DNA from 4 places in the Kitasatospora sp. NPDC041917 genome. Region 3 is predicted to be linked to each of the others. Evidence: riboswitches for the same ligand, from Rfam matches in the RefSeq annotation. Region 3 holds a riboswitch; each other region holds the start of a gene.
What was found. Region 3 has a riboswitch for cobalamin ahead of ACZ6EM_RS16335 (cobalamin biosynthesis protein). Riboswitches for the same ligand answer to the same signal wherever they lie in the genome.
Positions count from the first base shown of each region.

Region 1: it holds a riboswitch for cobalamin, as region 3 does, so the genes downstream of both, ACZ6EM_RS10765 (ribonucleoside-diphosphate reductase subunit alpha) here and ACZ6EM_RS16335 (cobalamin biosynthesis protein) in region 3, are expected to answer to the same signal.
Region 2: it holds a riboswitch for cobalamin, as region 3 does, so the genes downstream of both, nicT (Nickel transporter NicT) here and ACZ6EM_RS16335 (cobalamin biosynthesis protein) in region 3, are expected to answer to the same signal.
Region 4: it holds a riboswitch for cobalamin, as region 3 does, so the genes downstream of both, metE (5-methyltetrahydropteroyltriglutamate--homocysteine S-methyltransferase) here and ACZ6EM_RS16335 (cobalamin biosynthesis protein) in region 3, are expected to answer to the same signal.

Region 1 covers NZ_JBVJBI010000007.1:69,100-76,521, reverse strand. Annotated here, with positions in the region: gene ACZ6EM_RS10775 (glycoside hydrolase family 26 protein) at 1-857, shown strand, start outside; gene ACZ6EM_RS10770 (GH12 family glycosyl hydrolase domain-containing protein) at 920-2,152, shown strand; cobalamin riboswitch at 2,235-2,360, shown strand; gene ACZ6EM_RS10765 (ribonucleoside-diphosphate reductase subunit alpha) at 2,552-4,963, shown strand; gene ACZ6EM_RS10760 (ribonucleotide-diphosphate reductase subunit beta) at 4,963-5,982, shown strand; gene ACZ6EM_RS10755 (DUF397 domain-containing protein) at 6,045-6,347, opposite strand; gene ACZ6EM_RS10750 (helix-turn-helix domain-containing protein) at 6,350-7,207, opposite strand.
Region 2 covers NZ_JBVJBI010000001.1:255,236-262,657, forward strand. Annotated here, with positions in the region: gene nusB (transcription antitermination factor NusB) at 1-179, opposite strand, end outside; gene efp (elongation factor P) at 184-747, opposite strand; gene ACZ6EM_RS01140 (M24 family metallopeptidase) at 826-1,932, opposite strand; gene nicT (Nickel transporter NicT) at 2,313-3,428, opposite strand; cobalamin riboswitch at 3,460-3,672, opposite strand; gene ACZ6EM_RS01150 (ArsR/SmtB family transcription factor) at 3,755-4,138, shown strand; gene ACZ6EM_RS01155 (hypothetical protein) at 4,197-5,870, shown strand; gene ACZ6EM_RS01160 (AAA family ATPase) at 5,879-7,422, opposite strand, start outside.
Region 3 covers NZ_JBVJBI010000011.1:155,484-162,905, forward strand. Annotated here, with positions in the region: gene ACZ6EM_RS16325 (putative cobaltochelatase) at 1-1,767, opposite strand, end outside; gene ACZ6EM_RS16330 (cobyric acid synthase) at 1,904-3,442, opposite strand; gene ACZ6EM_RS16335 (cobalamin biosynthesis protein) at 3,439-4,431, opposite strand; cobalamin riboswitch at 4,539-4,670, opposite strand; gene ACZ6EM_RS16340 (alpha/beta hydrolase) at 5,095-6,201, shown strand; gene ACZ6EM_RS16345 (hypothetical protein) at 7,072-7,422, shown strand, end outside.
Region 4 covers NZ_JBVJBI010000016.1:158,108-165,529, reverse strand. Annotated here, with positions in the region: gene ACZ6EM_RS21250 (zinc ribbon domain-containing protein YjdM) at 1-149, shown strand, start outside; gene ACZ6EM_RS21245 (MFS transporter) at 302-1,765, shown strand; gene ACZ6EM_RS21240 (MarR family winged helix-turn-helix transcriptional regulator) at 1,765-2,217, shown strand; gene cobF (precorrin-6A synthase (deacetylating)) at 2,517-3,275, opposite strand; cobalamin riboswitch at 3,390-3,619, shown strand; gene metE (5-methyltetrahydropteroyltriglutamate--homocysteine S-methyltransferase) at 3,776-6,091, shown strand; gene ACZ6EM_RS21225 (SDR family oxidoreductase) at 6,272-7,123, opposite strand; gene ACZ6EM_RS21220 (MarR family winged helix-turn-helix transcriptional regulator) at 7,193-7,422, shown strand, end outside.

The DNA.
Region 1 (7,422 bases), on a different contig from region 3:
GGGACTACCGCAAGGAGGCGAAGGAGGACAAGCTCCGCGGCGAGCAGCCGGAGTACGCCCTCTCGAACATCATCGACGGCAGGTTCGACGACTACATCAGGACCTGGGCCGAGGGCGTCAAGGGCCTCGGCTACCCCATCGCCCTGCGCTTCGCCCACGAGATGAACGGCTACTGGTACCCCTGGACCGAGCAGGCGAACGGCAACCGGAAGGGCCAGTACGTCCAGGCGTGGCAGCACGTCCACGACATCTTCAAGCAGGTCGGCGCCACCCGGGTCACCTGGGTGTGGAGCCCCAACGTCGACTACGAGAACGCCACCAGCCTGAACACGCTCTACCCGGGCGAGGACTACGTCGACTGGGTCGGCCTGTCCGGCTACTACGGCACCACCGGCGTCGAGAAGTACAAGTCGTTCGACCAGATCTTCCAGCCGACCATCGAGCAGATCCGGGCGTTCACGAAGAAGCCCGTGGTGATCACCGAGACCGGGGCCACCGACACCTCGGGGCTGAAGGCGCAGTGGATCACCGAGATGTTCGCGCAGCTCCCCCAGCACCCCGACATCATCGGCGTGATCTGGTACGAGTCGCGCAAGGAGGTCGACTGGAGGGTCGCCGCGTCCGGCGCCGCGTCCGAGGCGTTCGCGGCCGGGGTCTCCGCGCCCCGCTACAACACGCCCTGGACCATCCGCTCCCAGCCGGCCCTGACCGCCGCGCCGCCGGCCCCCGCGCCCGCCCCGACGACCGATCCCCCGACCACTCCGAGCCCGACGGCCGGCTCCACCACGAAGCCCCCCGTCAAGAAGCCGACCTCCCCCGCGACCCGGCCCCGGTCGAGCTCCACCCCCGCCGGGTGAGCGCGCCGCCGAGCCGGCCCTCGTACCGGCCGACAACACCGCAGCAGGGAGGCGAGAACCCCATGACCACCCCCGCCGTACCCGGAACCGGGCGCGCGACCCGGCGCTCGTGGTGGTGGCTCGCGCCGACCATCGTGATCGCGCTGATCCTGTGCGCCGTGCTGCTCCCGCGGGACCGCAGGCAGCCCGACCAGACCGCCCCCGCGGTCGCCCCGCTGCCGGCCGCCACCGCCGGCGAGATCTGCTCCACCGGGGAGAACCGCTACCCCGCCCAGGCCGTCGACTCCGGCCGCTACCTGATCAACCCGAACGAGTGGAACGCCACCGGGGGCCTCTGCATCAGCGGCACCGACGGCGGAAGCGGCTTCCGGGTGACCCGCAGCGGCATCGGCCCCGCCAGCCTGACCGACCCGGACCGCGGCCCCGGCGCGTACCCGCACATCAGCACCCAGCTCCAGCCCGGCACCGGCCCGCTACCCATCGCGGTCGACAAGTTGCGCTACGCCACCAGCAGCTGGCGGACCACGCAGATCGACAGCGGCGTCTACAACGCCTCGTACGACGTCTGGTACAGCAACAGCCGGACCAGCTGCTCCTTCACCGAGAGCGCCGAGCTGATGATCTGGCTGCGCGGGAACGGCAAGACCCCGTTCGGCCGGCAGGCCGGCGAGCTCCAGGTCGGCGGCGCCTCCTACCGGGTGTACGAGGCGCCGAAGAAGAGCAGCCACACCCTGATCACCTACGAGATGGCCACCAGCGCGACCTCCGTCACCGACCTGGACCTGCGGGCCTTCACCCGCGACGCCGTCCAGCGCGGCTACGTCCCGGCGGGCTCGTACCTGTGCGCCGTCCAGGCCGGGTTCGAGATCTGGGACGGGGGCGCCGGGCTCAGCAGCGACTCGTTCTCGTTCCAGGCCGCCGCCGGGCAGCCCAGCGGCGCGATCACCTCGGCCCTGCCCGGTCTCTGCCTGGACAGCCGGGTGGCGGGCGATCCGGCCGCGATCGGCGCCGGCACCTGCGACGGCTCGCCCGCGCAGGCGTGGACGATGGGGGACGACGGCTCGGTGGGGCAGAACGGGCGCTGCGTCGAGGATCCGGGCCTCGGTTTCCCCGTCCTCACGGACTGCACCTCGCGCCCCGATCAGCGCTGGCGGGTGACCCCGACGGGGCAGCTCGCGAACCAGGGCACCGGGCGCTGCGTCGAGAATCCGGGCGCCGCCGCGAGCGGGACCGCCCAGGTCCGGATGCGCCCGTGCGAGGCCCGCACAGGCCAGGAATGGCACCCTCCAGCCTGAGCAGTTTATCGCACACACAGTCGAACAACTGTACTTCGCGACACAACATGTGGGGCTGCATCGGACTCACGGCACTAGATGTATGCTCGTCCCTGCTGTCGATGCAGGGGAACCCGGTGCGAATCCGGGACTGCCCCGCAGCGGTGAGCGGGCGGCTCCACGAGCCCTCCCCGCGAGTCCGAACACCTGCCGACGGTGTGCCACGGGCCCTCCCGCAGAGGCCGGCAGCACGAGCAGTTTCCTTCCGGGCCTCGCGGGCGGGCCGGGGATGCCACCGTCGCGCGGACGCCGCTTGCGCCCGCGTGCGTGCTCCCCTGCCCCGATCGGCCCGGTACCCCCGATCACCGCCGCCGATCGCCGCCAGGAGAGAGCGCCTTGACCATCGCCGCCTCAGCCACCCTGCCCGCCCAGGGCACCGGCACCGCCTTCACCGACCCGACGGTCTCCGACCCCGGCGGCGCCCTGTTGCGGCTGCTCACCGACCGCAGCACCGACCTCACCGAGGTCGACCCCGGCCATGTCGCCGCCGCCGCGCTGCGCGGCCGCCACGCCGGCTCGGACTTCGCCGAGCTGCGCGGGCTGGCCGTGGATGCCGCCGCGTCGATGATCGCCGAGGACCCCCAGTACTCGAAGCTCGCCGCCCGCCTGCTCGCCCTGGAGATCGTCGACGAGGCGAACAGCCAGGGCTCGGTGTCCTTCTCCGCCTCGATCGCCGTCGGCCACGCCGAGGGCCTGATCGGCGACACCACCGCCGCCTTCGTCACCAAGCACGCGGCCGCCCTGGACGCGCTCGTCGACACCAAGGGCGACGACCGCTTCGAGTACTTCGGCCTGCGCACGGTGCAGTCCCGCTACCTGCTGCGCCACCCGATCACCCGCAAGGTGATCGAGACCCCGCAGCACTTCCTGCTCCGCGTCGCCTGTGGCCTGGCGGTCGGCGACAGCGAGCAGTCCGTGCGCGAGGTGGCCGAGCTGTACGGCCTGATGAGCCGCCTGGAGTACCTGACGTCCTCGCCGACGCTCTTCAACTCCGGCACCCGCCACCCGCAGATGTCGAGCTGCTACCTGCTCGACTCGCCGCTGGACAACCTGGACTCGATCTACAACCGCTACGCGCAGATCGCCCGCCTGTCCAAGCACGCCGGCGGCATCGGCCTGTCGTACTCGCGCATCCGCTCGCGCGGCAGCCTGATCCGCGGCACCAACGGCAAGTCCAACGGCATCGTGCCGTTCCTGCGCACCCTCGACTCCTCGGTCGCCGCCGTCAACCAGGGCGGCCGCCGCAAGGGCGCGGCCTGCGTCTACCTGGAGACCTGGCACGCCGACATCGAGGAGTTCCTGGAGCTCCGCGACAACACCGGCGAAGAGGCCCGCCGCACCCACAACCTCAACCTGGCGCACTGGATCCCGGACGAGTTCATGCGCCGGGTCAACGCCAACCAGGACTGGTCGCTGTTCTCCCCGGCCGACGTGCCCGAGCTGGTCGACCTGTGGGGCGAGGAGTTCGACGAGGCGTACCGCAAGGCCGAGCTGGCCGGCAAGGCCGTGCGCACCATCCCGGCGCAGACCCTGTACGCCCGCATGATGCGCACCCTCGCGCAGACCGGCAACGGCTGGATGACCTTCAAGGACGCCTCCAACCGCGCCGCCAACCAGACCGCGCTGCCGGGCCGCACGGTGCACTCCTCCAACCTGTGCACCGAGATCCTGGAGGTCACGGACGACTCCGAGACCGCCGTCTGCAACCTGGGCTCGGTCAACCTGGGCGCCCACGTCGCCCCGGGCGCCACGGCCGACGACCTGATCGGCGCCATGGACTGGGAGCGCCTCGACGCCACCGTCCGTACGGCCGTGACGTTCCTCGACCGCGTGGTGGACATCAACTTCTACCCGACCACCGAGGCCGGGACGTCCAACTCCCGCTGGCGGCCGGTCGGCCTCGGCGTGATGGGCCTCCAGGACGTCTTCTTCCAGCTGCGGATCGACTTCGACTCCGCCGAGGCGAAGGTCCTCTCCACCCTCATCGCCGAGCGCATCATGCTCACCGCGTACGAGCGCTCCGCCGACCTGGCCGAGCAGCTCGGCCGCCACGAGGCGTACGGCGAGACCCGCGCCGCCCGCGGCGAGCTGCACATCGACCACTTCCCGACGGCCGCCCCGCAGTGGGCCGACCGCTGGACGGCGCTGCGCGCCCGGATCGCCGAGACCGGCCTGCGCAACTCGCTGCTGCTGGCCATCGCGCCGACCGCGACCATCGCGTCCATCGCCGGCGTGTACGAGTGCATCGAGCCGCAGGTGTCCAACCTGTTCAAGCGCGAGACGCTGTCCGGCGAGTTCCTCCAGGTCAACCCGTACCTGGTGCGCGAGCTCAAGGAGCTCGGCGTCTGGGACCAGCAGACCCGCGACGCCCTGCGCGACGCCAACGGCTCGGTGCAGGAGCTGAACTGGCTGCCCGCCGAGGTGCGTTCGCTGTACCGGACGGCCTGGGAGCTGCCGCAGCGCGCGCTGATCGACCTGGCCGCGGCCCGCATGCCGTACCTGGACCAGAGCCAGTCCCTGAACCTGTTCATGGCGGCGCCGACCATCGGCAAGCTCAGCTCGATGTACGCCTACGCGTGGAAGGTCGGTCTGAAGACCACCTACTACCTGCGTTCCCGCCCGGCCACCCGCATCGCCCAGGCCGCGTCCGGTGCCGCCCGTGCCGCCGCGCCGGCGCCCGTGCCCGTGAACACCCCGACCCTCACCCCGGAGCAGGAAGCCGCCCTCGCCTGCTCCCTGGAGAACCCCGAGTCCTGCGAGGCCTGCCAGTAATGTCCCAGTCCGAAGACCGCAAGATGCTGCTCGACCCCGGCTTCGAGCTGACCCTGCGCCCGATGCGCTACCCGTCGTTCTACGACCGGTACCGGGACGCGATCAAGAACACCTGGACCGTCGAGGAGGTGGACCTGCACTCCGACGTCGCCGACCTGGCGAAGCTCAGCGAGGGCGAGCGCCACCTGATCGGCCGGCTGGTCGCGTTCTTCGCGACGGGCGACTCGATCGTCTCCAACAACGTGGTGCTGAGCCTCTACAAGCACATCAACTCGCCCGAGGCGCGGCTGTACCTCTCGCGGCAGCTGTTCGAAGAGGCCGTGCACGTCCAGTTCTACCTGACGCTGCTCGACACCTACCTGCCCGACCCGGAGGACCGCAACGCGGCCTTCGCGGCGGTGGAGAACATCCCCTCCATCCGCCAGAAGGCGCAGTTCTGCTTCAAGTACATGAACGCGGTCGACCACATCGACTCGCTGCAGACGAAGGAGGACAGGCGGGCGTTCCTGCTCAACCTGATCTGCTTCGCGGCGTGCGTGGAGGGACTGTTCTTCTACGGCGCGTTCGCCTACGTGTACTGGTTCCGGAGCCGGGGCCTGCTGCACGGCCTGGCCACGGGTACGAACTGGGTGTTCCGCGACGAGTCCATGCACATGGACTTCGCGATGTCGGTGGTCGACACCGTCCGCGAGGAGGAGCCCGACCTCTTCGACGACGAGATGGCCAAGCAGGTCACGGAGATGCTGGAGGAGGCCGTCGAGGCCGAGCTCCAGTTCGCCCAGGACCTGTGCGGTGAGGGTCTGCCCGGCATGAACACCGCCTCGATGCGGGAGTACCTGCAGGCCGTGGCGGACCAGCGCCTCGCGCGCCTCGGCCTGCCGATCCGGTACGGGTCGACCAACCCGTTCGGCTTCATGGAGCTCCAGAACGTCCAGGAGCTGACCAACTTCTTCGAGCGCCGCGTGTCGGCGTACCAGGTGGCCGTCGAGGGCACCGTCGCCTTCGACGACGACTTCTAGGAAGTACGAACCAACAGAGGTGCCCCGCACGGCCACAGCCCGTGCGGGGCACCTCTGTCATGTCAGTCGGTCGGAAACTCCCCGGACTTGACCCCGGAGAGGAAGGACGACCAGGCATCGGCCGGGAAGACCAGCGCCGGCCCACCCGGGTCCTTGGAGTCCCGGACAGCCATTCCGCCCAGGATCAGCCGGCCGGTCTCCACGCACTCGTTCGCCTGAGCGCTGTAGCTGCTCTTGCGCCACTCACGTCCGGGGATCGCAACGACCCCAGCCACCTCGATGCAGTCGCTCTGCGCACCCGAGTACGACGACTTACGCCACTCAAGTCCGACAGCGGAAGCGGACGGCAGGAACATACTCGCCATTTCTAGATCTTGTCCTTTGCGCGCTCGATGAGTGCGACCGATTCGGTACGCGGCAATGACTCCGCCAGGGCACTGCGGAACAGGTTGGTGTACTTGAACACTTCCTCCGGCTCCTCGATGTAGAGCGTGCTGAGCAGGCTGTCGACGTACACCACGTCCGTTTCCGTCGCCTCGGGGAAGCTCAAGATGGCGACGGGCCCAAAGAGCGCAGCATGAACGTCTGACTCCTCCGGCAGGACCTGGATGTTGATGTTCGGCTGTTCGGCACTCGCCACCAGGAAGTCGAGCTGCTCACGCATAACCGATGGTCCACCAATCCGGTGCTTCAGCACGGACTCCGACAGAACGACCCACATCCGAAGCGGCGCCTCACGCACCAGCACGGCGCGCCGCTCCTGGCGAACCTTCGTGAGTCGCTCGACCTGCTCCGACGTCGCATCCTCTATCTGGGCACGGACCACCGCACGCGTGTAGTCCTCTGTCTGAAGCAGGCCCGGCACCAGAAATGTCTGGATGCTGTACATGTCCGACGCATCGGATTCCAGTGCGATGAAGTCGGCATAGAGCGGCGACAGCGTGTCCGAGTATCGATCCCACCAGCCGCGAAGACGACCTTCGCGAGACAGAGCCTCCAACCGGCCCCGAACCGCTGAGTCCGTTACCCCGTACAGGTCGAGCAGCAACCGTAGATCCACCAGCCTGATACCCGACTGGGCGGCCTCGATCCGGCTGATCTTGCTCTCGGCGCACGCAAGATGCCGCGCCGAGTGAGCGATCGTCAAATTGGCGTCCACCCGTAGCTCTCTGAGTGTTCGAGCCAGCCGCCGCTGCCGAACGGTCGGCTTCTTGTTGACGGGCACCGCCGCGACCTCCCCACTTCTGTCGAGCTGCCAGCCTGCCCCCCTCTCGGCGTCGACAACAATCTTTGATCACTTCCAAAGTAGGGACTTGCACTTTGGAAGTTCCCAGGCGCGTGCTACTCAACGTAGCTCGACGGTCGACGCATCGTGATCACACTGGGCTACTCACCGGGCATCCCCATGCCTTCTTCAGCCGCTCTCACCTGCACACTCCA
Region 2 (7,422 bases), on a different contig from region 3:
TACCCCTCGATGAGCTCCATGGTGTACTCACCGACCTGCGGGGTGCCCTCGTCGGGCCTGGGCTCGCGGGCGCGGGCCACCCAGTCGGCGAGGACCTGCTGCGGGTCGACCCCGCGGTGGTCGGCCTCGAAGAGGATCTGGAAGGCCCTGGTGCGGGCCTTGCTGCGTGCGGCCGACACGGACTTACTTCACCCGGCCGAGGTAGCTGCCGTCGCGGGTGTCGACCTTGACCTTCTCACCCTTGGTGACGAAGAGCGGCACCTGGATCTCGGCGCCGGTCTCCAGGGTGGCCGGCTTGGTGCCACCGGTGGAGCGGTCGCCCTGGACACCCGGCTCGGTCTCGGCGATGGTCAGCTCGACCGCGGCCGGGAGCTCGATGTAGAGGACCGAGCCCTCGTTCTGCGCGACGAGGGCCTCGAAGCCCTCCAGCAGGTACTTGGCGGCGTCGCCGACGACCGACGGCTCGATGGTCAGCTGGTCGTAGGTGTCCATGTCCATGAACACGAAGTTCTCGCCGTCCTTGTACGAGAACTGCATGCCGCGCTTGTCGACGTTGGCGGTCTCGACCTTGGTGCCCGCGTTGAAGGTCTTGTCGACGACCTTGCCGGTCAGGACCTCCTTGAGCTTGGTACGCACGAAGGCCGGGCCCTTGCCGGGCTTGACGTGCTGGAACTCGACGACGGACCAGAGCTTGCCGCCCTCCAGCTTGAGGACCATGCCGTTCTTGAGATCGTTCGTGGAAGCCACGGGCGCACTAACTCCTGTATAGCTGTCAAGGAACCAAGGGATTGCGTCCTGCCTTCCACGGCCCCCGGGGGGCCGCGGTCACAGGGCGAGGAGCTCCTTGGTGGTGATGGTGAGCAGCTCGGGCCCGCCCTCTTCGAGGGGGCGCACGACGAGCGTGTCCTCGATCCGGACGCCGCCCCTGCCCGGGAGGTGGACCCCCGGACCGACGGTGACCGGCACGCGGCTGTCCAGTTTACCCATGTCCGACGGACCGAGGCGCGGCGCCTCCCGGATCTCCAGCCCGACGCCGTGGCCCACCGGGTGCGGGGAGGCCTCGGTGTGGCCGGCCGCCTCCAGGACCTGCCGGGCGGCCCGGTCGGGCACGCACTGCTCCACGCCCGGTCCGAGCGCCTCCCGCCCGGCCCGCTGGGCCCGGAAGACCAGCCGGTGCAGCTCCACCTGCCAGGGCGCGGGGGCCGCGCCGATCACGAAGGTGCGGGCGGTGGAGACGCCGTAGCCGCGGTACTGGGCGCCCATCACCACGGTCAGGAAGTCGCCCTCCTCCACCCGGCGGTCGGTGGGCTGGTGGGCGGCCTGGCCGGAGTGGCTGCCGGTGCCGACCGAGACCGGGAAGGCGGCCCGGTCGGCGCCGTGGTCGATCATCCGGCGCTCCAGCTCCATCGCCAGGTGCCGCTCGGTGCGGCCGACCAGGATCGACTCCAGCAGCTCGCCCAGCGCCTGGTCGGCGATCTCGGCGGCGATCCGCAGGTCGGCGATCTCGTGCTCGTCCTTGACCACCCGCAGCCGCTCGACCGTCTGACCGAGGTCCACCAGCCGGGCCCCCTCGGTCAGGCCCCCCACCGCCCGGTGCCGGGTGACGGTCAGGTCGTGCTCCTCCACCGCCAGTCCCGACACCCCGGACCGCGCGGCGACGGCCGCGACGGCCAGCGCGGAGTCCGACCCGGCCGCCACCGGCAGCCGGGTGACGTCAGGGGCGATCAGGTGCTCCCCGGAGTCGTCCGGCGGCAGGTCGTCCGGCAGCGCGAGCAGCGCCCGCTCCCTGGTCAGCAGCAGGCTCGCCCCGCAGGGCGCGCAGCCCGTCAGGTACCGCACGTTCGCCGCACGGGTGATCAGCGCCGCATCGGCCCCGGCCGCACTGCAGTGCTCCCTCACCCGCTCCCGCCGCCCCGCGTACGCATCCGCCATGCGTCGAGCCTACGAACCCCCGGCCCGAAGCGCCCGCCGAGCACCCCCGGCAGAACCCCCAATACCCCTTGCACGCCCCCCTGCGCGACCGCGGCACCGTCCCCCTCGGGCCCGCACCCCGCCCCCCACGCAGCGTGCCGCCGAGGGGCCCCGCACCCCCCGGCGGTCCCTCGAACCCCCGCCGTCCGCTACGTTCCGTCACGGATCTGTCACTGCTGGTCCTGTGCGAGTACGACCCGGTCGCCGGCCGGCACGTCGCCTTCCGCGAGGAGCGCCGACCCGGGGCGCACCCGGCCCCCGGAACGCGAACGGCGCCTCCCCACCGCGGGGAAGCGCCGTTCCGGCGTGCGCGGGCAGGCCGCTGCTCGCGGCCGGGTGGCTCAGGAGCCCTCGGGCGTCCAGCGCTTCTCGACCCCGGCGAGCTTCCAGTACCCGATCGCGATCGCCCAGACGACCACGAACAGCCCGGCGATGGCGTAGCCGACGTTGTCCAGCGAGATGTCGGCGATGAACCCGGTGACCGGGTCGGTCAGATCGAGCTTCTCGTGCAGCACCCCGACCAGCTCGATGGTGCCGATGATGAAGGCCACCGCGATCGACAGACCGGTGATGGTCAGGTTGTAGTACACCTTCCGCACCGGGTTGGCGAAGGCCCACTGGTACGCGAAGTTCATGAACGTCCCGTCCAGGGTGTCGAACAGGCTCATCCCGGCCGCGAACAGCAGCGGCAGGCAGACGATCGCGTACCAGGGCAGCCCGGAGGCGGCACCCGAGCCGGCCATCACCATCAGGGTGACCTCGGTCGCGGTGTCGAAGCCCAGGCCCAGCACCATGCCCACCGGGAACATCTGCCCGGGCCGGGTGATCGAACGGGTCGCCCGGTTCAGCACCCGGGCCATGAAGCCGCGCGAGTCGAGGTGCGCCTCCAGCTCCTTCTCGTCGAACTTCCCGGCCCGCATCGAGCGGAACACCCTGAGGATGCCGAGCAGCGCCGCCAGGTTGAGCGCGCCGATCAGGTAGAGGAACACGCCGGAAGTGGTCGTCCCGATCACGCCGAGCCACTTGTGGGTGGTCGACTCGTCGTCCATCAGGGTGTTCGCCAGCTGCGCGCCGCCCGCCACCAGGGCGGCCATCACCACCACCATCGAGGAGTGCCCGAGGGCGAACCAGAAGCCCACCGAGACCGGCCGCTTGCCGTCCGCCATCAGCTTGCGGGTGGTGTTGTCGATCACCGCGATGTGGTCGGCGTCGAAGGCGTGCCGCATCCCGAGGGTGTACGCGGTGATACCCAGGCCCACCCCGAAGACCTGGGTACCGACCGCGTACTTCTCGGGTGCGACCAGGAAGATCAGCGTGCCGAAGGCCACCACGTGCATGGCCACGATCACCGCCATCAGCCCGGCGGTACGGACGGTGTCCTCGCGCCGCCACTGGAAGCTGGGCAGCGCGGAGGGGGCCGGTTCGGCCCCGGCGGCAACGGTTTCGGGCAGGGTCATCTGCGGATCACGCTCCAGCACCTCGTGGAAAACCTCGTGAGATGCCGTGGCCGGTCTCCTGGCTGACGGGACGCCCGTACCCGCCTTCCCAAGCGCGCGAGGCGCCCAGTGGCTCCATGGGTACGGACGACGTTCCTCCGCGGACGGAGGAACGACCCGATCACAGTGGCGAGGGCCGCTCCGGGCTGGGACCCCTGAGGGTCCGTCACCGGTCTTCCCGAGCACCACGGCGGGGAACACCGTAGGGGCCACGCCCCGACCCGTGCAAGGTTGCGCACCTGCGCAGGTGTCCAGGATCACAGACCGCCGCCTGCGAGAATGTCCGCATGCATCTCGTACCGGCCGACCGCGCGGGCCACCGCACCATCGACGGGCACCGGGTCTGCGAGGCCATCGCCGCGATCGGCGACCCGGCCCACGTCCGGTCCTGGGCCGAGCGGTTCTCCCTGCTCGCCGACCCCGGCCGGCTCGCCCTGCTGCTCGCCCTCCACCGGGCCGGGCCGCTCGCCGTCACCGACCTCGCGGTCGCCACCGGCATGCGCGACCCCGCCGTCTCCCAGGCCCTGCGGCTGCTCCGCACGGCCGGCGTGGTCACCGGCGACCGGGACGGACGCGTGGTGCGCTACCAGCTCGTGGACGAGGCCATGCGCCCCCTCCTCGACGAGTGCGCCGCCGGCGAACACCACGAGCCCACCGCGGCCACGGGCTGACCCACTGGCCCGGCCCCGGAACCGCGCCGCGGCCGAAGCGGATGAGTACGATCATGACGTGCCGTCCCGCCCCCACGCCTGGCCCGCCGACCGGTGGAACACCCGACCGGTCAGGGCCCGCGTGCTGGCGGTCGCCCGCACCCTCACCTCGGCCACCCGGGTCCTGGACGTCCTGACCCTGCTGAACCCGGACGGCATCGAGCGGTACTTCACCGTCAACCCCGGCTCCGCCTTCGCCGACCGCGCCCTGGACGAGTACCTGCACGGCCTGCCCGGCTTCACCGTGCTGGACTGGGAGGACGCCGTCAGCCGCCGCTTCGACCTGGCCGTCGCCTGCGCCGTCCACTCCTCCATGCACCGGCTGGACGCCCGCCTCGTCGTCCTCCCGCACGGCGTCGGCTACAACCGGCTGGTCACCGAGTCCACCGGCGACACGGTCACCGCCGCCGGTCTGTCCCGCAACGAACTCACCCACCGCGGAAGGGTGTTCGTGGACGTCCTCGGCCTCTCCCACCCCGAGCAGCTGGACCGGCTGCGGGACTCCTGCCCCGAGGCGCTGGACGTCGCCCGGGTTGTCGGCGACCCCTGCTTCGACCGGATGCTCGGCAGCCGGCGCTCCCGCGACGGCTACCGCGCTGCGCTCGGTGCCACCGGCGGCCGACGGCTCGTCGTCGTCAGCTCCACCTGGAGCGAGCACTCCTTGTTCGGCCGCCGCCCGGACCTCCCCCGGCGGCTGGTCCGCCGGCTCCCCGCCGACGAGTACACGGTGGCCGTCGTCCTGCACCCCAACGTGTGGAGCCGCCACGACCCCGAGGCGCTGCTCGACGACGCCCGCCGGATGGGCCTGCGCCTGATCCCGCCCCACCAGGGCTGGCAGGCCGCGCTCGTCGCCGCCGACTGCGTGATCGGCGACCACGGATCGGTCACCGTCTACGGCGCCGCCCTGAACCACCGCACCCTGCTCGTCGCCACCGGCGCCGCCGAACTCGACCCCCGCTCCCCCGGCTACGCCTTCGGCCAGGCAGCGCCCGTCCTCGACCCGGACGGGGACCTCGCCGCCCAGGTCGAACAGGCCCTCGCCCGGGCCCCGGCCGACCTGAGCGCGATCACCGACCGCTCGCTCGCCCACCGCGGCGAATCCGCCCGGCTGCTGCGCCCGCTGCTGCACTCCTTCCTGGCCGGGCTGGACGAGCCCGGGGACGAACCGGCCCTGCCGCCCTACCCCAGGCCGGCCCCGTGCCCCGGCACCGTCGACCGGCCCACCGCGTACGACGTCGAGGGCCGGAGCGAGGGCATCGAGGTCAGCCTGCGGCGCTACCCCTTCGACCCGCACGACCACGCCCCGCGCGGCTTCCACGCCCTCACCGACGAGCACCCGGGCGACGCCCTGCGCTACACCGCCGAGGTCCTGACCCGCACCGAGGTGCACGCCGAACGCCCCGCCGCCCGCTGGCTCGCCGACTCCGCCGCCGAACTCCCCGGCCTCGCCGTCGCGGTGGCCGCCCTCGGCCCGGCCCGCCACCTGCTCCGACTGCGCGGCGGCCTGCTGCTGGAGGCCCGCGCCGAACCGGACTGGACCTGCCCCGACCCCGCCGTCGACCCGCTGCTGCTCGGCTCCGCCGTGGCCTGCTGGCTCGCCGACGGCGGCGACCCGGCCGGCCTTCCCCGGCACGGCCTCACCGTCCGCACCGGCGAGCACCGCACCCGGGTGTCCTTCCGCACCGGACCCTGAGAAGGGCGCTACTCCGGCAGCTCCCGCAGCCGCGCCCGGCTGCGCTCCGCGAGCTCCGCGTCGTCCAGCTCCTCGGCGAGGGCGAGCAGCAGGGTGTGGGCCTGCGCCTCCTTCGCGTACTGGCCGCGCTCCTCGGCCCGCCGGGCGCAGTCGCCCGCGTGGGCGGCGGCGAGCTCCGGCTGCCCGAGCGCCCGGTGGGCCCGGGCGCGGACCAGCGGCAGCTTCATCAGCATGTCCTCGTCCCGCGTCCGCTCGGCCTGCGCGGTGGCCTCGGCCAGCCGGGCCAGCGCCTCCTGCGCGCGGCCGTCGGCGATCAGCGCCTGCGCCAGGTTGTAGCTCTGGACGATCTCGCCGTGCTCGTCGCCCCGGTTCGCCGCCAGAGCCAGCGTGAACCGCCGCACCGCGTCGCCCGGGCGGCCGTCGGCCAGGCAGAGCAGACCGTCCGTCTCGTGGAGCACCCCCACCACCCGACGGTCGGTCACCAGCGGGACCTGCTCCGCGGCGAGCGCCAACTGCTCGGCGGCGAGCCGGTATTCCTTGCGGTCGAAGTGGGCCCGGGCGAGCTGGTTGCGCATCCGGACCACGGCGGCCGGCTGGTTGTCCCACTGGGCCGACTCGATGCCGAGCCGGTGGGTGGCGATCCAGTCCTGGTAGAGCCTGCGGTCGTGGTACAGCAGCCAGAGCGACTCGCACAGCCGCCACACCTCGCCGTGCCACCCCTGCCGGGCCGCCTCTTCCACCACCGCGCGGAAGTTGGCCCGTTCCGCGTACAGCCACTCCAGGGCCGCGGTGTCGGAGGCGAAGCGGGGCAGGTCGTCGCCGCTCGGGTCCTGCAGGCGGAGCCTGCTCCCGGCCATCGCACGGTCGGCGACCGAGGCCCGGCCCCGGTAGTAGGCCACGACGGCGGCGAGGAGTTCCCCGCGGCCGGCCAGTTCCCGGGTCCGGCCGTAGGCGTGCAGCCGCACCACGTCGTGGGCCCGGAAGCGGTCCTCGCGGTCGCCGTCCACCACCTCGTCCAGCACGTGGACGCCCCGAAGCTCCCCGATCGCCTGCCCGGCCAGCTCGACGCCGACCGCACGCGCCAGTTCGGCGGAGACGAAGGGGCCGGGGTGCACGCCGATCAGGTGGTAAAGCGCCCGGCCCGGCGCCGACAGCCGCTCGTAGACCAGGTCGTAGGTCGCGCCGAGATCGCTCTCCTCGTCCTCCAGCATCGCCAACCTGCCCTCCCGGTCGTGCAGTTCGGCCACCACCCGGCCGACCGGCAGGTGGTCCCGGTCCAGCAGCTGGCTCCCGACCGCGTTCAGCGCGAGCGGCAGCCCGCCGCACAGCTCGACCAGTTCCGCCAGTTCCCCGTCGGTGCCCCGCCCCGGGCCCACCCAGCCGCGCACCAGCTCGGCGCCCGCCCTCGCGCTCAGCGGGCCGAGCCGGCGCACCACGGCGCCGTCCGTCCGCAGCGCGGGCAGCCGCCGCCGGCTCGCGACCACCACCAGCCCGCAGGCCGGGAGCAGCGCACGGACCTCCGCGGCGTGCTCGACGTTGTCCAGGAAGAACA
Region 3 (7,422 bases):
GGCCAGCGGGGTCCGCCCGCCGGTGGGCAGCGACTCCAGCCGGGCCGCCCCGACCTCCACCGAGGAGGTGGGCGGCAGTGCCAGCTCGGCACCCGCGCCCCGGAAGGTGATCATGCCGATCTTGTCGCGGCGCTGGTAGGCGTCCATCAGCAGCGACAGCACCGCGCCCTTGACGGTGGTCATCCGCTGCCGGGCGGCCATCGACCCGGAGGCGTCCACCACGAACAGCACCAGGTTGGACTCCCGCCCCTGGCGCACCTGTTCGCGGAAGTCGTCCTTGTGCACCACCAGCGCCCGCCCGCTGCGCCCGCGCGCAGCCTGGTGCGGCGCGGCGGCCTGGAGGGTCGCGGTCAGGTGCAGCCGGCCGAGCGCGCCCTGCGGGCGGCGGGCGCGGATGGTGTGTCCGCCGGTGGTCTCGGCGGGGGAGCGGCGGCCCTGGGCGCCGTGACCGGTGCCCTTGACGGTGAACAGCTGGGTCCGGTACGGGTCCCCGGCCGCGACCGGCGCCGACTCCCGCGCGGGGGAGGGGTGTTGGGCGGGCACGGGCTGCCGCGCCGACTCCTCGGGGCCCTCGGGGGAGGGTGCCTCGGGGGCCGACGGCTCGGGAGCGGACCCCTCGGGGCCGCCGTCGGACGGCTCGGGCGCGCCGCCGCCGTCGGGGCCGCCCCCGTCCGGGCCGCCCTCCGGCCCGTCGCCGTCCGGCCCGTCGCCGTCCGGGCCGGACCCGTCGCCCTCGGGCTCAGGCTCCTCCTGCTGCGCGTGCTCCTCCAGCGTCCGGTCCAGCTGTTCCTCGTCCAGCCCCGGCGCGTCGAAGGGGTTGCGGCGGCGCCGGTGCGGCAGCGCCAGCTGCGCCGCCTTGCGGACGTCCTCCTCCTGCACCTCGGTGCGCCCGTCCCAGGCCGCCAGCGCGACGGCGGTGCGGGCCATCACGATGTCAGCGCGCAGCCCGTCCACCTCGAACGCGGCGCACACGGCGGTGATCTGACGCAGCGCCACATCGGTCAGCTCGACCTTGGGCAGCAACTCCCGCGCCGCGACGATGCGTTCGGCGAGAGCCCGCTCCTCCGCGGCGAACCGCTCGGCGAAGCCGGTCGGATCCGCGTCGTAGGCGAGCCGGCGGCGGACCACCTCGGCGCGCTCGGCCGGATCCCGGGTGGCGGCGATCTCGACGGTCAGGCCGAACCGGTCGAGCAGCTGCGGCCGCAGCTCGCCCTCCTCCGGGTTCATCGTGCCCACCAGCAGGAACCGGGCCGCGTGGCGCACCGACACGCCCTCGCGCTCGACGTAGGAGCGGCCCATCGCGGCGGCGTCCAGCAGCAGGTCCACCACGTGGTCCTGGAGCAGGTTCACCTCGTCGATGTAGAGCACGCCGCGGTGCGCCCTGGCGAGCAGCCCGGGCTCGTACGCCTTGACGCCCTCGGCCAGCGCCCGCTCCAGGTCGAGCGAGCCGACGATCCGGTCCTCGGCCACGCCGACCGGCAACTCGACCAGCTGGGCCGGCCGTTCGGAAGCGGGCGGGGAGACGTGCGGCCCGTCCGGGCACTGCGGGTCGGGCGCGGCCGGGTCGCAGGCGAAGCGGCAGTCGTCCACGGTGGCGATGGACGGCAGCAGGCCGGCCAGCGCGCGCACCATGGTCGACTTCGCGGTGCCCTTCTCACCGCGCACCAGCACGCCGCCCACGGCCGGGGAGACCGCGTTCAGCAGCAGCCCGAGCCGCAGGTCGGCCATGCCGACGATCGCGGTGAACGGATAGCGGACGTCACTCATGCCGTACCCCACTCCTGTCGTGCCCGGTTCCGCGGCACCGTCCGGTCCTGTGATCCTGCCCGGCTCCGTGATCCTGCCCGGCTCCGTGATCCTGCCCGGCTCTGCTGCCGTACTCGGCACTGCCGCCGTACCCGGCTCATGCGTCACTCCCAGGGGCCCCGGGCGGGACGAACGGCAGCGATCCGGCCGCCGGCACCCCGCCCTCGATCAGCTTCCACAGCGCGTCGGTGTCGGCGTGCTCCTCGATCAGGTCGCCCAGCCGGTCCAGCCGGGCCTCGCGCGCCGCGGCGAAGGAGGTGTCCGGGGCCGGGACGAACGCCCGGCCCGACAACGCGGCGACCTCGCGCAGGAGTTCGCGGCGGAACCCGTCGTTCTCCAGCGCGCCGTGCCAGGTCGTGCCCCAGGCCGGGCCCACCCGGCAGCCGTCCAGACTCCGCCCCCGGCCGTCGGAGACGAACGTGTCCCCGCCCTCGACGGTGACCACGCCGTGGTGGATCTCGTAGCCCTCCACCCGCTGCCCGTACGCCTCGCCGACCGGCCGCGCCAGCACCTTCTCGGCGCCGAACCGCACCTGCGTCGGCAGCAGGCCGAGGCCCTCGACGGCCCCCGCCCTCGACTCGACCTCGTCCACGATCGAGCGCGCCAGCATCTGGTAGCCGCCGCAGACCCCGAGGACCGGCAGCCCGGCCGCCGCCCGGGCCCGCAGCGCCGGCTCCAGACCGCGCTCGCGCAGCCAGGCGAGGTCGGCGACGGTGGCCCGGGTGCCGGGCAGCACCACCAGGTCGGCGTCGGCCAGCTCCTCCGGGCGGGTCGCCCAGCGCACCAGCACGCCCGGCTCCTGCGCGAGCGCGTCCATGTCGGTGAAGTTGGACAGCCGCGGGAAGCGCACCACGGCCACCCGCAGCACGTCCGCGCCGTACGGCCCGGGCCCGTCCGCCCGGTCCACCACCGTCGACAGGTCCAGCGAGTCCTCGGCGTCCAGCCAGAGCCCGGGCAGCATCGGCAGCGTGCCCAGCACCGGACGGCCGGTCAGCCCGTGCAGCATCTCCAGCCCGGGCGCGAGCAGCCGCGCGTCACCGCGGAACTTGTTGACGAACCAGCCGGCCACGTGCCGCTGGTCCTCCGCCGACAGCAGCGCCAGCGTCCCGTACATCGCCGCGAAGACCCCGCCGCGGTCGATGTCCCCGACCACCACCACCGGCAGGGCGGCGGCCGTCGCCAGGCCCATGTTGGCGATGTCGCGGTCGCGCAGGTTGATCTCGGCGGGCGAGCCCGCGCCCTCGCAGACCACCACGTCGTAGCGGCCACGCAGGTCCGCCAGGCACTCCAGGGCGCGCTCCAGCAGGACGGGCTTGCGCTCGCGGTAGTCCAGCGCGCCCACCTCCGCCACCGGCCTGCCGAGCAGCACCACCTGGCTGCGGCCGTCCGCGCCCGGCTTGAGCAGCACCGGGTTCATCGCCGCCTCCGGCTCCACCCGGGCGGCCTGCGCCTGCATCGCCTGGGCGCGGCCGATCTCGGCGCCGTCGGCGGTGACGAAGGAATTGAGCGACATGTTCTGCGCCTTGAACGGCGCGACCCGCACGCCCTGGCGGACGAGCCAACGGCAGATCCCGGCCGTCACCACGCTCTTGCCCGCGTCCGAGGTCGTCCCCGCGACCAGCAGCGCCTTGCTCATGCCCGTCCCCTCTTCCTCAGCAGCATCCGCAGCAGGACGTGCCCCGCGACCGTCGTACCCAGCGCCAGTGCGCCCACCCGCCGGGAGAGCGCACAGGCGCGCTCGATGTCGTCCACCGTCACCGGCCGCAGCTCCGCACCCAGTACGGGCCGGTGCTCCACCCTCTCGCCGTACCGCAGCGCCCCGCCCAGCCGTACGCCCACCGCGCCGGCGAACGCCGCCTCGGCCTGGCCCGCGTTCGGGCTCGGGTGCGCGGAGCCGTCGCGCCGCCAGACCCGCCAGGCCGTACGGGGCTCGGGCGCGGCGGCCACCGTCAGCAGCGCCGTCAGCCGGGCGCCCGGCCAGCCCGCCAGGTCGTCCAGCCGGGCCGAGGCCCAGCCGAACCGGGCGTAGCGCGGCGAGCGGTGGCCCACCATCGCGTCCAGGGTGTTCACGGCGCGGAAGGCCAGCAGGCCGGGCGTGCCGGCCAGGGCGCCCCAGGTCAGCGCGTTCACCACGGCGTCGGCGGTGTTCTCGGCCACCGACTCGACCACCGCCCGGGCGATCTGCTGCCCGTCCAGCGCGCTCGGGTCCCGCCCGCACAGGTGCGGCAGCCGCTCCCGGGCGGCCGCGAGGTCGCCCGCGGCCAGCGAGCGGCCGATGGTGCGCGCCTCCCGGGTCAGCGAGGTGCCGCCGAGCACCGTCCAGGTCGCGGCCGCCGCCAGCACCGCCCGGCCCAGCGGACGCCGGCCCACCGTACGGTCCAGGGCGAGCGCGCCCGCCGCGACCGCGCCCACGCACAGCGCCGTGTACCCGGCCCCCGCGCCGCGGTCGTCGCGCCACAGCCGACGCTCCAGCCGGGTCGCGGCGCTGCCGAAGACGGCCACCGGATGGCCCCGGCGGGGGTCGGCGAAGCGGGCGTCGGCGACATGGCCCGCGACGGCGCCGAGCGCGAACGCGGCGGCGCGGGCCAGCGGGCGCGGCGAGGAGGAGGGCCCGAGCGGGGTCATCGGGGGCACGGCGGAAGGCAGCTCGGAGTCCGGTGGGGCGGGGCAGCCTGCATCGCGTGCGTGTCCTCACTCAGGGTCCGCGCCCTGGATCGACGTGACGGGGGCGAGAGTCTCCTGGCTTCCGGGTCGAACGCACCCCCGGAGCCTTCCAGCGGCCGTCGACGGCCGCCGTGGCGATGTTCCGAGCGTGCTCCCCGGTGACAGTGGCGGGACCGCGCCGGAATTCCACCGGCTTCCTCTCCATGCCTCCGTTTGGCCCCAGGATCCCATCACGGGCCCGAACCGGGAGTCAACCGAGGTCACGGAGGGGTTGGTCACACGCGGACGCCGCCGACAGGCCGGGGATCGTCCGGCGCGGGGCCGCTGACACGCCGGGGGATCCCCGGCGCGGCACCGGGCCGCGGCCGGGCCGCTTCGTGCGTTCGGCGGCTGGGGCAGGACCGGGGCCACGCCTGCGGTTCGGTGGCAGGCACCGCGGAAAGCCCCCGCCGCCGCCCTCGCCGCCCTCGCCGCCCTCGCCGCCCGCTTCCGGTACCTCCTCGGCGCCGCCGGGCCGCCGCCCGGGTGACCCGGACGGCCCAGCCCGGTGGCCGGGCGGACGGAGCGCCGGTGAACTGGTGCCCGAACACCGTCCGGTCCGTGAGCAACAGAGCGGGGAGCGAAATGCGTTGGGGAACCGCCGCCGTCGTGGCGGCCGCCGCGGTCGGGGCCGCCGTGCTGGTGATCGGCCGTCGGGCCTCCGAGCGGACGGTCCGTCCGGTGGCCGCCGTCCCGGAGTCCGGGCCGGTCGTGGTCCGCGGCCTCGCCCCCGGCCGCGTCACCTTCACCCGCGGCCCCGAGAGCCTGCGCCCCGGCCGCTGGGCGGTCGAGTGGGCGGACGGCGGGCACGCGGTCGTCGAGGAGGTCCTGCACAGCGACGAGCGGGGCGTCACCCGCCGGCTGCTCCGCGCCGACCGGGGCACGCTCACCCCCGGCACCGAGGTCCGCTTCACCCCCCGGGTCCACCTCGGCGACCCCACCGAGGCACTCGGCCTCCCCTTCACCGACACCACCGCCGACGGCGAGCTCGGCGCCCTTCCCGCCTGGCGGCTCGACGGCAAGCGCGGCACCTGGGTGATCCTGGTGCACGGCCCCGAGGCCGACCGCCAGCAGACCCTCCCGGTGCTCCCCGTCCTCGACCGGCTCGGCCTGCCCGCCCTCGCCGTCACCTACCGCGGCGACCAGGGTGCCCCCGCCTCCCCGGACGGGCTCAGCCACTTCGGCGAGACCGAGTGGCGCGACATCGAGGCGGCGGTACGGCTGGCGCTCGACAGCGGCGGGGGCAAGGTGATCCTCTACGGCTGGTCGGTCGGCGCGACCACGGCCCTCCAGACCGCGGCCCGCACCGCCTGGCCGCACGCCGTCAGCGGCCTCATCCTCGACTCGCCGGTGCTCGACCTCCCGGTCTCCGCCCGCCGGGACGCCGCCCGGGCCGGCTTCCAGGGCGTCGCCGCCGAGCTCGGGGCCCTGGCCGCGGAGGGCCGCACCGGCGTCGACCTCGCCGACTTCGCCCGCATCGCCGACGGCACCGACCTGCGGGTGCCCACCCTTCTCCTGCACAGCCCCGAGGACCGGATCGCGCCCTTCGGCACCGCCGAGAAGCTGGCCGCCGCCCGTCGCGACGTGGTCAGCCTCCAGGCCTTCCCCGGTGCCGACCACGCCACCCTCTGGAACACCGCTCCCGACCGGTACACCGAACTGCTCCGCCGCTGGCTCACGCCGCTGCTGTAGGGCGCCGCCGGCGGGTCCTCGCCGGCACGTCTCCCGGACGTGCCGCGGTCGGTGCTCCGCTTCCGCCCCTGCGGATCGGAACGCGGCCCCACCGCCGAGGTCGGAGCGGGCCCGTTGGGTCGACCCGTCGATCCGATCCGTCCGATCCATCCGATTCGTCCGACAGGATCCGCGAGGCCCGCAAGACCCACGGGCCGCGCCCTCGCCCCCCTCCTCGTGCGGGCGTTTCCGGCTGGGCCGCGCCGGCTTTTCCGGCGCGCTTCCCCCCTGCCCACGAATGAACGTTTCCCCCATTCCGCCGTAGGCGCGCGAGAAGTCGGCCGGTCCGACTTCTCGCGCGGCACGATCCCCCCGCCCCGCCCGTCATCCGTCCGGATTCGGACTGGACAGCTCCGCCGGAAGTCGGCGGAAGGGGATTCCCCGTGCGACCGGCGCGAAAACCACCCCGATGTCAGGGGCAACAATTTGCCCGGCCACTGACCCCCCACCCGTACGCACGGTAACCGCCCGAGCATTCCCGGCGACCAGGATGATGCGAGTGGCATGGGCAGGTCACACGTTTCCGGCCAGGCGGTTTGCCGCTGTTGCCCGATCTTGCGGAGGTGCCGCCACCGGTCGCCCGGTCGTACGGACAACCGGATGTGACAGAAGGCCGGTACAAGGGGAAGACTGCTCGACGTGACGTCTCGGAACCCGCGCGACCGTGATGCCCCGCTCCCGCCGACGATCGGTACCGGTGCGACGGTGACCCGTCTCCCCGGAACGGCCCAACGGCCCGCCGGTGGCAGGCCGGGCGGGGCGGGTGTCCCCCGTAACGGAGTACCCCGGCGGCGAGGGCCCGCTCCGGCTCCCGGGCGGGGCAGGGTTCCCGTGCCCGAGGGCTTCCCGGCACCCGCCGAGCTGGCGCCGCTGGCCCGCCGGATGCTGGTGGACGCCGTCCGCGTCGCCCGCTGGGCCGGTGAGCTGGCCGAGGTCGACAAGCGCGGCGAACTGCTCCCCGAGGACGCCCGCGAGGCCGGCCGGGCGCTGGCCATGACGGTCGGCGCCGCCGCCAAGGCATGGGGGCAGGCGCTGCTGGTGGGCCTCGTGGAGCCCCGGGACGGCGGAGCCGGCCCCGGCTGGCGCCTGCACGCCTGGGAGCACGACGACGAGGCCGTGGTGCGCGGATGGTCGGCGATGTTCGACGCCTGGACCCTGCTCGCCCCGGTGCCGCCCGCCGCG
Region 4 (7,422 bases), on a different contig from region 3:
AGGTCAAGGGCAGCGTCTCCGGCATCAAGGCCGGCACCAAGGTCCGCAACATCCGCCTGGTGGACGGCGTCGACGGGCACGACATCGACTGCCGCATCGAGGGCTTCGGTGCCATGCAGCTCAAGTCCGGCGTGGTCAAGAAGGCCTGATCCGCGGGCCCCCAGCGGCCGCGCCCCGTCGAGGAGATCGGCGGGGCGCGGCCGTTGCGCTGTCCGGGGCCGGTCGGGGGTGGAGCCGCCGCCCGGATTAGTTGTAGCATCACAATGATTACAACAACACAAATAACTCTGGAGCGTTCGCCATGCCCGATGCCGCTCGACCGCGGCCCTGGCTCGTGCTCGCCATCTGCTGCATGAGCCTGCTGATCGTCAGCCTCGACAACACCATCCTGAACGTGGCCCTGCCCGCCGTCCGGCGTGACCTGGACACCACGGTGTCCGGCCTGCAGTGGACGGTCGACGCCTACACCCTGGTGCTGGCGAGCCTGCTGATGCTCTCCGGCTCGACCGCCGACCGGATCGGCCGCCGCCGGGTGTTCCGGATCGGACTGGTGGTGTTCACCGCGGCCTCCCTGCTGTGCAGCCTGGCCCCCGGGCTCGGCTGGCTGATCGCCGCGCGGATGCTCCAGGCGGTCGGCGGATCGATGCTCAACCCCGTCGCCATGTCGATCATCAGCAACACCTTCACCGACTCCCGGCAGCGCGCCCGGGCGATCGGCGTCTGGAGCGGCGTGGTGGGCATCAGCATGGCCGCCGGGCCGATCATCGGCGGGGCGCTGGTGGAGTCGGCCGGCTGGCGGGCGATCTTCTGGATCAACGTCCCGATCGGCCTGGCCGCCCTCTTCCTCACCACCCGCTACGTGCCGGAGTCGCGGGCGGCCCGCACCCGCCGGGTGGACCCGGTCGGCCAGCTGCTGGTCGTCGTCGTGCTCGCCGCCCTCACCTACGCGATCATCGAGTCACCGGAGCGCGGCTGGACCTCGCCCGTGGTGCTCGGCTGCACGGCGGCCTCCCTGGGCGCGCTGCTGGGCCTGCTGCGGTACGAACCCCGGCGCACCGACCCGCTGATCGACCTGCGGTTCTTCCGCTCCGCGCCCTTCTCCGGCGCCACCGTCATCGCGGTCGCCGCCTTCGCCGGCCTCGGCGGCTTCCTCTTCCTCACCTCCCTGTACCTCCAGGACGTCCGCGGGCTCGACCCGCTGCACGCCGGACTGTTCATGCTGCCGATGGCGGTCATGTCGCTGCTCACCGCGCCGCTGTCCGGCCGGATGGTGGCCGCCCGGGGGCCGCGCACGCCGCTGCTGCTGGCCGGGGCGGCGCTGACCGCGAGCGCCGTGCTCCAGGCGGTCGGCTACTCCGAGCACCTGCCGGCCTGGCTGCTGGTCCTCGCCTTCCTGCTCTTCGGCACGGGCTTCGGCCTGGTCAACGCGCCCATCACCAACACCGCCGTCTCCGGGATGCCCCGCTCGCAGGCCGGGGTGGCGGCGGCGGTGGCCTCCACCAGCCGACAGGTCGGCCAGTCCCTGGGCGTCGCGGTCACCGGCGCCCTGATGGCCGGCAGCGCCCTCGCGGACCCGGCGGCCTTCATCGGGGCGGCCCGGACGGCATGGTGGATCATCGCCGGCTGCGGCGCCGCCGTGCTGGTCACCGGTACGCTCACTTCCGGCCGCTGGGCCCGGGCGACGGCCGAGCGCACGGCGCGGCGGCTCGCCGCCGAGGAGGCGACCGAGGGAAGCACGGAGACGAAGGAGACGGTGGACGCCTGATGGAGCGCCTCGACACCGGTGGGCACCCGGAGGGGAGCGGGACGGACGCCGCGACGGCGGCCCGGGTCTGGCAGGGGATGTACGCGCTCGTGCTGGAGCGCCACGACCGCCGCAGGACCGTCGCCGAAGCCCTCGGCATGAGCTTCAGCCGGGTCAGGGCGCTGCGCCGGCTCGCCGCCGGCCCGATCACCCTGCGGGAGCTGGCCGAGCGGCTGACCGCCGACCCGCCGTACACCAGCGTCATCGTGGACGACCTGGTGCGGCGCGGGCTCGCCGAGCGCATCACCAACCCGGCGGACCGGCGCTCCAAGCTGGTCCACCTCACCGAGGAGGGCGAGGCCAAGGCCGCGCTCGCCACCGGGATCCTCGCCACGCCGCCGGACGCGCTGCTCGCGCTGCCGCCGGAGGACCTCCGCGCGCTCGACCGGGTGATGGCGAAGCTCCTGGACTGAGGGCTGCCGCCCGACGCGGCGGGCGTGGATCCGGGAGTCGGGACACCGGCCGCGGGTGATCCGTGTTTTCCGCGAGGACGGAGACAGCATGCATGAGTCCGGGCCGCTGTTCCCGTTCCGCTGCCGTGCTGCCGACCGCCGGGGCCCACTGCCCTTGATGGTCCGTCAATCGCCGTTCTTCGCAGGCCCGCACGCCGATCGTGCGGGCTGTTCGGGAACTGTTCCGCCATCGCCATCGCCATCGCCGTCGGCGACGCCCGGCGATCCGGGCGTCCGTCAGGCGTCGGGCAGGCGTCGGGTCAGCCGTCCGAGCGTCGCAGCAGGTAGGTGTCCATGATCCAGCCCTTGCGCTCCCGGGCCCGCTCACGCAGCTCGCGGATGCGCGGGGCGGCCTCGGCGAGCGGACCGGAGACGAGCACCTCGTCGGGGGTGCCGAGGTAGGCGCCGTAGTGGATCTCCAGCCCCTCGGGGTCGATCCCGGCGAAGGCGGCCCGGCCGTCGAGCATCACCACCACGTCGTCCACCCCCTCGGGGAACCCCTCGGCGAGGCGGCGGCCGGTGGTGATCTGCACCGGCCGGCCGACCCGGGTCAGCGTGGTGCGGTGCCGGGCGGCGAGCGCGGAGACGCTGCTGATGCCCGGGACCACCTCGTACGCGAAGGGCACGCCGCCCCGGTTCGACACGTCGTCCACCACGGCGATGACGCTGTCGTAGAGGGCGGGGTCGCCCCAGACCAGGAAGGCGCCGTTCTCGCCCGGGCCGAGGTGCTCGGCGACCAGCCGTTCGACCAGATCGGCGCGGCGGACGCGCCAGTCGTCCACGGCGGCCGCGTACGCGGAGGTGGCGCGGTCCCGTTCGGCGTCCGGCGCCTCGACCACGCGGTGCCCGGGCCGTCCGTGGTCGGCCAGCATCCGGCGACGCAGCCCGATCAGGTCCTGCCGTTCCTCGCTCTTGTCGAGGATGAAGAAGACGTCGGTGCGACCGATCGCCTTGATCGCCTGCAGGGTGAGGTGGTCGGGGTCGCCCGCGCCGATGCCGATGACGAAGATGTGCCGCATGGGAGACATTCTGCCGTCCGCCCCCGGGTGCGCCGCCCGGGGCCGGGCGCGGAGTCTGCGTCTCACCACGCGGACGCCTTGCGGGATTTCCGCCTCGACGCCGACGGTTTGCCCCTAAGCTGGCGGTGCAGCTGGTTCGCCCTGTCCGCCAGGCAGGCGCGTCGCAAGAGGGAACCCGGTGGGAATCCGGGACTGCCCCGCAGCGGTGAGTGGGAACGACCGCCGTCATACGCACTGGACCCGGGACGGGTCTGGGAAGCGACGGCCAGTAGGTGTCCGCCCCGGTTTCGGCCGAGGTGGGTGTGCCCGCGAGTCCGAAGACCTGCCACTGCCCGTGCGCGAGCGTTCGCGCGCGGCCATCCGGTGACCTCGTGGGCGGGTCGGCGACCATATCGGGCGGAGCCGCGCACGGGTGCGGTCGTCCGTCCGGTCCGTCATCCCTTCGCGTCCTCGTGCCGTCACCGGGCACTTGAGGATCCAGACTCGCGAAGGAGAGTCCCTTGACCACGAAGTCCGCAGCCGCGGCGAGCGTCGCCACCGCCCACGGCTACCCCCGCCAGGGCCGGGGCCGTGAAGTGAAGAAGGCGATCGAGGGGTACTGGAAGGGCGCGGTCGCGGCCGAGGCGCTGCTGGCGACCGCCGCCGACCTGCGTCGGACGAACTGGGCGCAGCTCGTCGAGGCGGGGGTCGCAGAAGTGCCGACCGGCGACTTCTCGCTCTACGACCACGTGCTGGACACCACCGTGGCGGTCGGCGCGATCCCGCCGCGGCACCGGGAGGCGGTCGACGCCGACCCGCTGGCCGGGTACTTCGCGATGGCGCGCGGCAACCAGGACGTCGCTCCGTTGGAGATGACCAAGTGGTTCGACACCAACTACCACTACCTGGTGCCGGAGTTGGGCCCGGACACGGTGTTCGCCGCGAACCCGGCCAAGGCGGTCGGCGAGCTGCGCGAGGCGCTGCTGCTCGGCCACGCCGCCCGGCCGGTGCTGGTCGGGCCGGTCAGCTACCTGCTGCTCGCCAAGCCGGCGCCCGGGGTGGGCGCGGACTTCCAGCCGATCACCCTGCTGGACCGGCTGCTGCCCGTCTACGCCCGGCTGCTGGCCGAGTTGCGTGCCGCCGGCGCCGCGTGGGTGCAGCTGGACGAGCCCGCGCTGGTGCAGGACCGCACCCCGGCCGAGCTCAACGCGGCCGCCCGCGCCTACCGCGAGCTGGGCGGTCTCACCGAGCGGCCCAAGCTGCTGGTCGCGAGCTACTTCGACCGGCTCGGCGAGGCGCTGCCGGTGCTGGCCAAGGCCCCGGTCGAGGGCCTGGCGCTGGACTTCACCGGCCCGGCCGCCGCCAACCTGGAGGACCTCGCCGCCGCCGGCGGTCTGCCCGGCAAGCGGCTGGTGGCGGGGGTGATCGACGGGCGCAACATCTGGATCAACGACCTGGAGAAGTCGCTGGTGACCCTGGCGACCCTGCTCGGCCTCGCCGGCACCGTCGACGTGGCGCCGTCCTGCTCGCTGCTGCACGTGCCGATCGACGCCGCCGCGGAGCGCGACATCGACCCGCAGATCGCCCGCTGGCTGGCCTTCGCCCGACAGAAGGCCGGCGAGGCGGCACTGCTCGCCCGGGGCCTGCGCGAGGGCACCGGCGCGATCACCGCCGAGCTCGCCGCCAACCGCGCCGACCTCGCCTCCCGCGCCAACTCCCCGATCACCCGCGACCCGGCGGTGCGCGCCCGCGCCGCCGCCGTCACCGCCGACGACACCCGGCGCGCCCAGGCGTACCCGCAGCGGGCCGAGGCCCAGCGCGCCCGGCTCGGGCTGCCGCTGTTGCCGACCACCACCATCGGCTCCTTTCCCCAGACCACCGAACTGCGCACCGCCCGCGCCGATCTGACGGCGGGTCGGATCGACGCCCCGGCCTACCGGGAGCGGATGGAGGCGGAGGTCCGCGAGGTCGTCGCCTACCAGGAGAAGGCCGGGCTGGACGTCCTGGTGCACGGCGAGCCCGAGCGCAACGACATGGTCCAGTACTTCGCCGAGCAGCTCACCGGCTACCTCGCCACCCGGCACGGCTGGGTCCAGTCGTACGGCACCCGGTACGTGCGCCCGCCGGTGCTGGCCGGGGACATCTCCCGTCCGCACCCGATGACCACCGACTGGTTCGGCTACGCGCAGGGCCTGACCGACCGCCCGGTCAAGGGCATGCTGACCGGCCCGGTCACCATGCTCGCCTGGTCCTTCGTCCGCGACGACCAGCCGCTCGCCGACACCGCCCGGCAGGTGGCCCTCGCCCTGCGCGACGAGGTCGTCGACCTGGAGGCGGCCGGCGCCGCCGTCGTGCAGGTCGACGAGCCGGCGCTGCGCGAGACCCTCCCGCTGCGGGCCGCCGCCCGCCCGGCGTACCTGGCCTGGGCCACCGAGGCCTTCCGCCTCGCCACCTCCGGCGTCCGCGCGGACACCCAGATCCACACCCACATGTGCTACGCCGAGTTCGGCGCGATCATGACCGCGATCGACGAACTCGACGCCGACGTCATCTCCCTGGAGGCCACCCGCTCCCGCATGGAGGTGGCCGGCGAGCTGGCCGAGGCGGGCTACCCGCGCGAGGTCGGCCCCGGCGTCTGGGACATCCACTCCCCGCGCGTCCCGAGCACCGACGAAGCCGTCTCGTTGTTGCGCGCGGGCCTGGCGGCGATCCCGGCGGAGCGGCTCTGGGTCAACCCGGACTGCGGGCTGAAGACCCGCGGCTGGACGGAGACCCGGGCCTCGCTGGAGAGCCTGGTCGGCGCCGCCCGCCTGCTGCGCGAGGAACTGGCCGGCTGACGGCGGCCGGGGTGGGCGCGGCAAGGCCGCCGCGCCCACCCCGGTCCCCGGCCGGCCGGTCCCCTGGGCGGACGCGGGCGGGCGGACCAGGGCGTCGCGGGCGCGCCGCCCGGTGACGGGGGCGGCCCGGCCACCGCGCCGCTCGCGGGCCCCGTGCCCCGGTGATCCGCGGGCCAGGCCCTATGCGACCCAGCCGGAGGTGAGGCCCTGGACGGCCGAGCCGTCGAGGTCCTTGAGCTTGACCCCGGCGAAGGCCCGGGCGACGTCGGAGGTGAGCACCCGGAAGGCGGGTCGTTCGGCGGCGAGCAGGTCGAGGATCCCGGCGGCCACGTCCTCGGCCGCCTGGGCGTTGGCGAAGGCGCCGCGGGTGCGGTCCAGGTAGGCGGCCAGGGCCGGGGCGTACGGCCCGGCCTGTTCGGCCGCGTCGTCCGTCAGGCCCACGTTGCTGACGAACTCGCTGGCCACCGCGCCCGGCTCGACGACGCTGACGGAGACGCCGGCGGTGGCCGCGACCGGGGCGAGGGACTCCATGTAGCCCTCGACCGCGAACTTGGCGGCGCAGTAGGCCTCGTTGAAGGGCTGGCCGACCACGCCGCCGACGCTGGTCACGGTCAGCACGCGGCCCTTGCTCGCCCGCAGCAGGGGCAGGGCGGCCTTCGTGGTGTGCAGCACCCCGAAGAAGTTGACCTCCATGACGGCGCGGACGTCGTCGACGCTCTCCTGCTCCAGGGTGCCGATGTGGCCGGCGCCGGCGTTGTTGACCAGCGCGTCCAGCCGGTCGACGCCGACCAGGCAGGCCTGGACCGACGCGGGGTCGGTGACGTCGAGCGTCCGGAGGTCGACGGTGACCCCGGCTTCCTCGGCGGCCGCCAGCAGCGGGCCGGCCTTGGCGGTGTTCCGCATGGTGGCGATGACGCGCCAGCCGGCGCGGGCGGCGGCGACGGCGGTGGCCAGGCCGATGCCGGAGGAGGTGCCGGTGATCAGGACGGTCCGGTCGCTCATCTCGCTGGACTCCCAGTGCTTATGGATCATAACCAATATGATCCATAACTATGTGGGCTGACATTTCACTTTGTCAAGCACCTGGATAGTCTGGTGGCCATGTCCCACCCACCGGATGACCTCACCCAGGAGATCGTCGGACTCTTCGCGGCCGTCAACCGCCGCTACGGCCGGGAGTCCGAGGCGGCCGCGGCGGCCCACGACCTGACCGCGCTGCAGGCCAAGGCGCTGCTCGCCGCCGAGGTCCCGGTCCCGACGCGTCGGATCGCCGAGCGGCTGCACGCGGAGCCGTCCAATGTGACGGTGATCGTCGACCGCCTGGAGTCCCG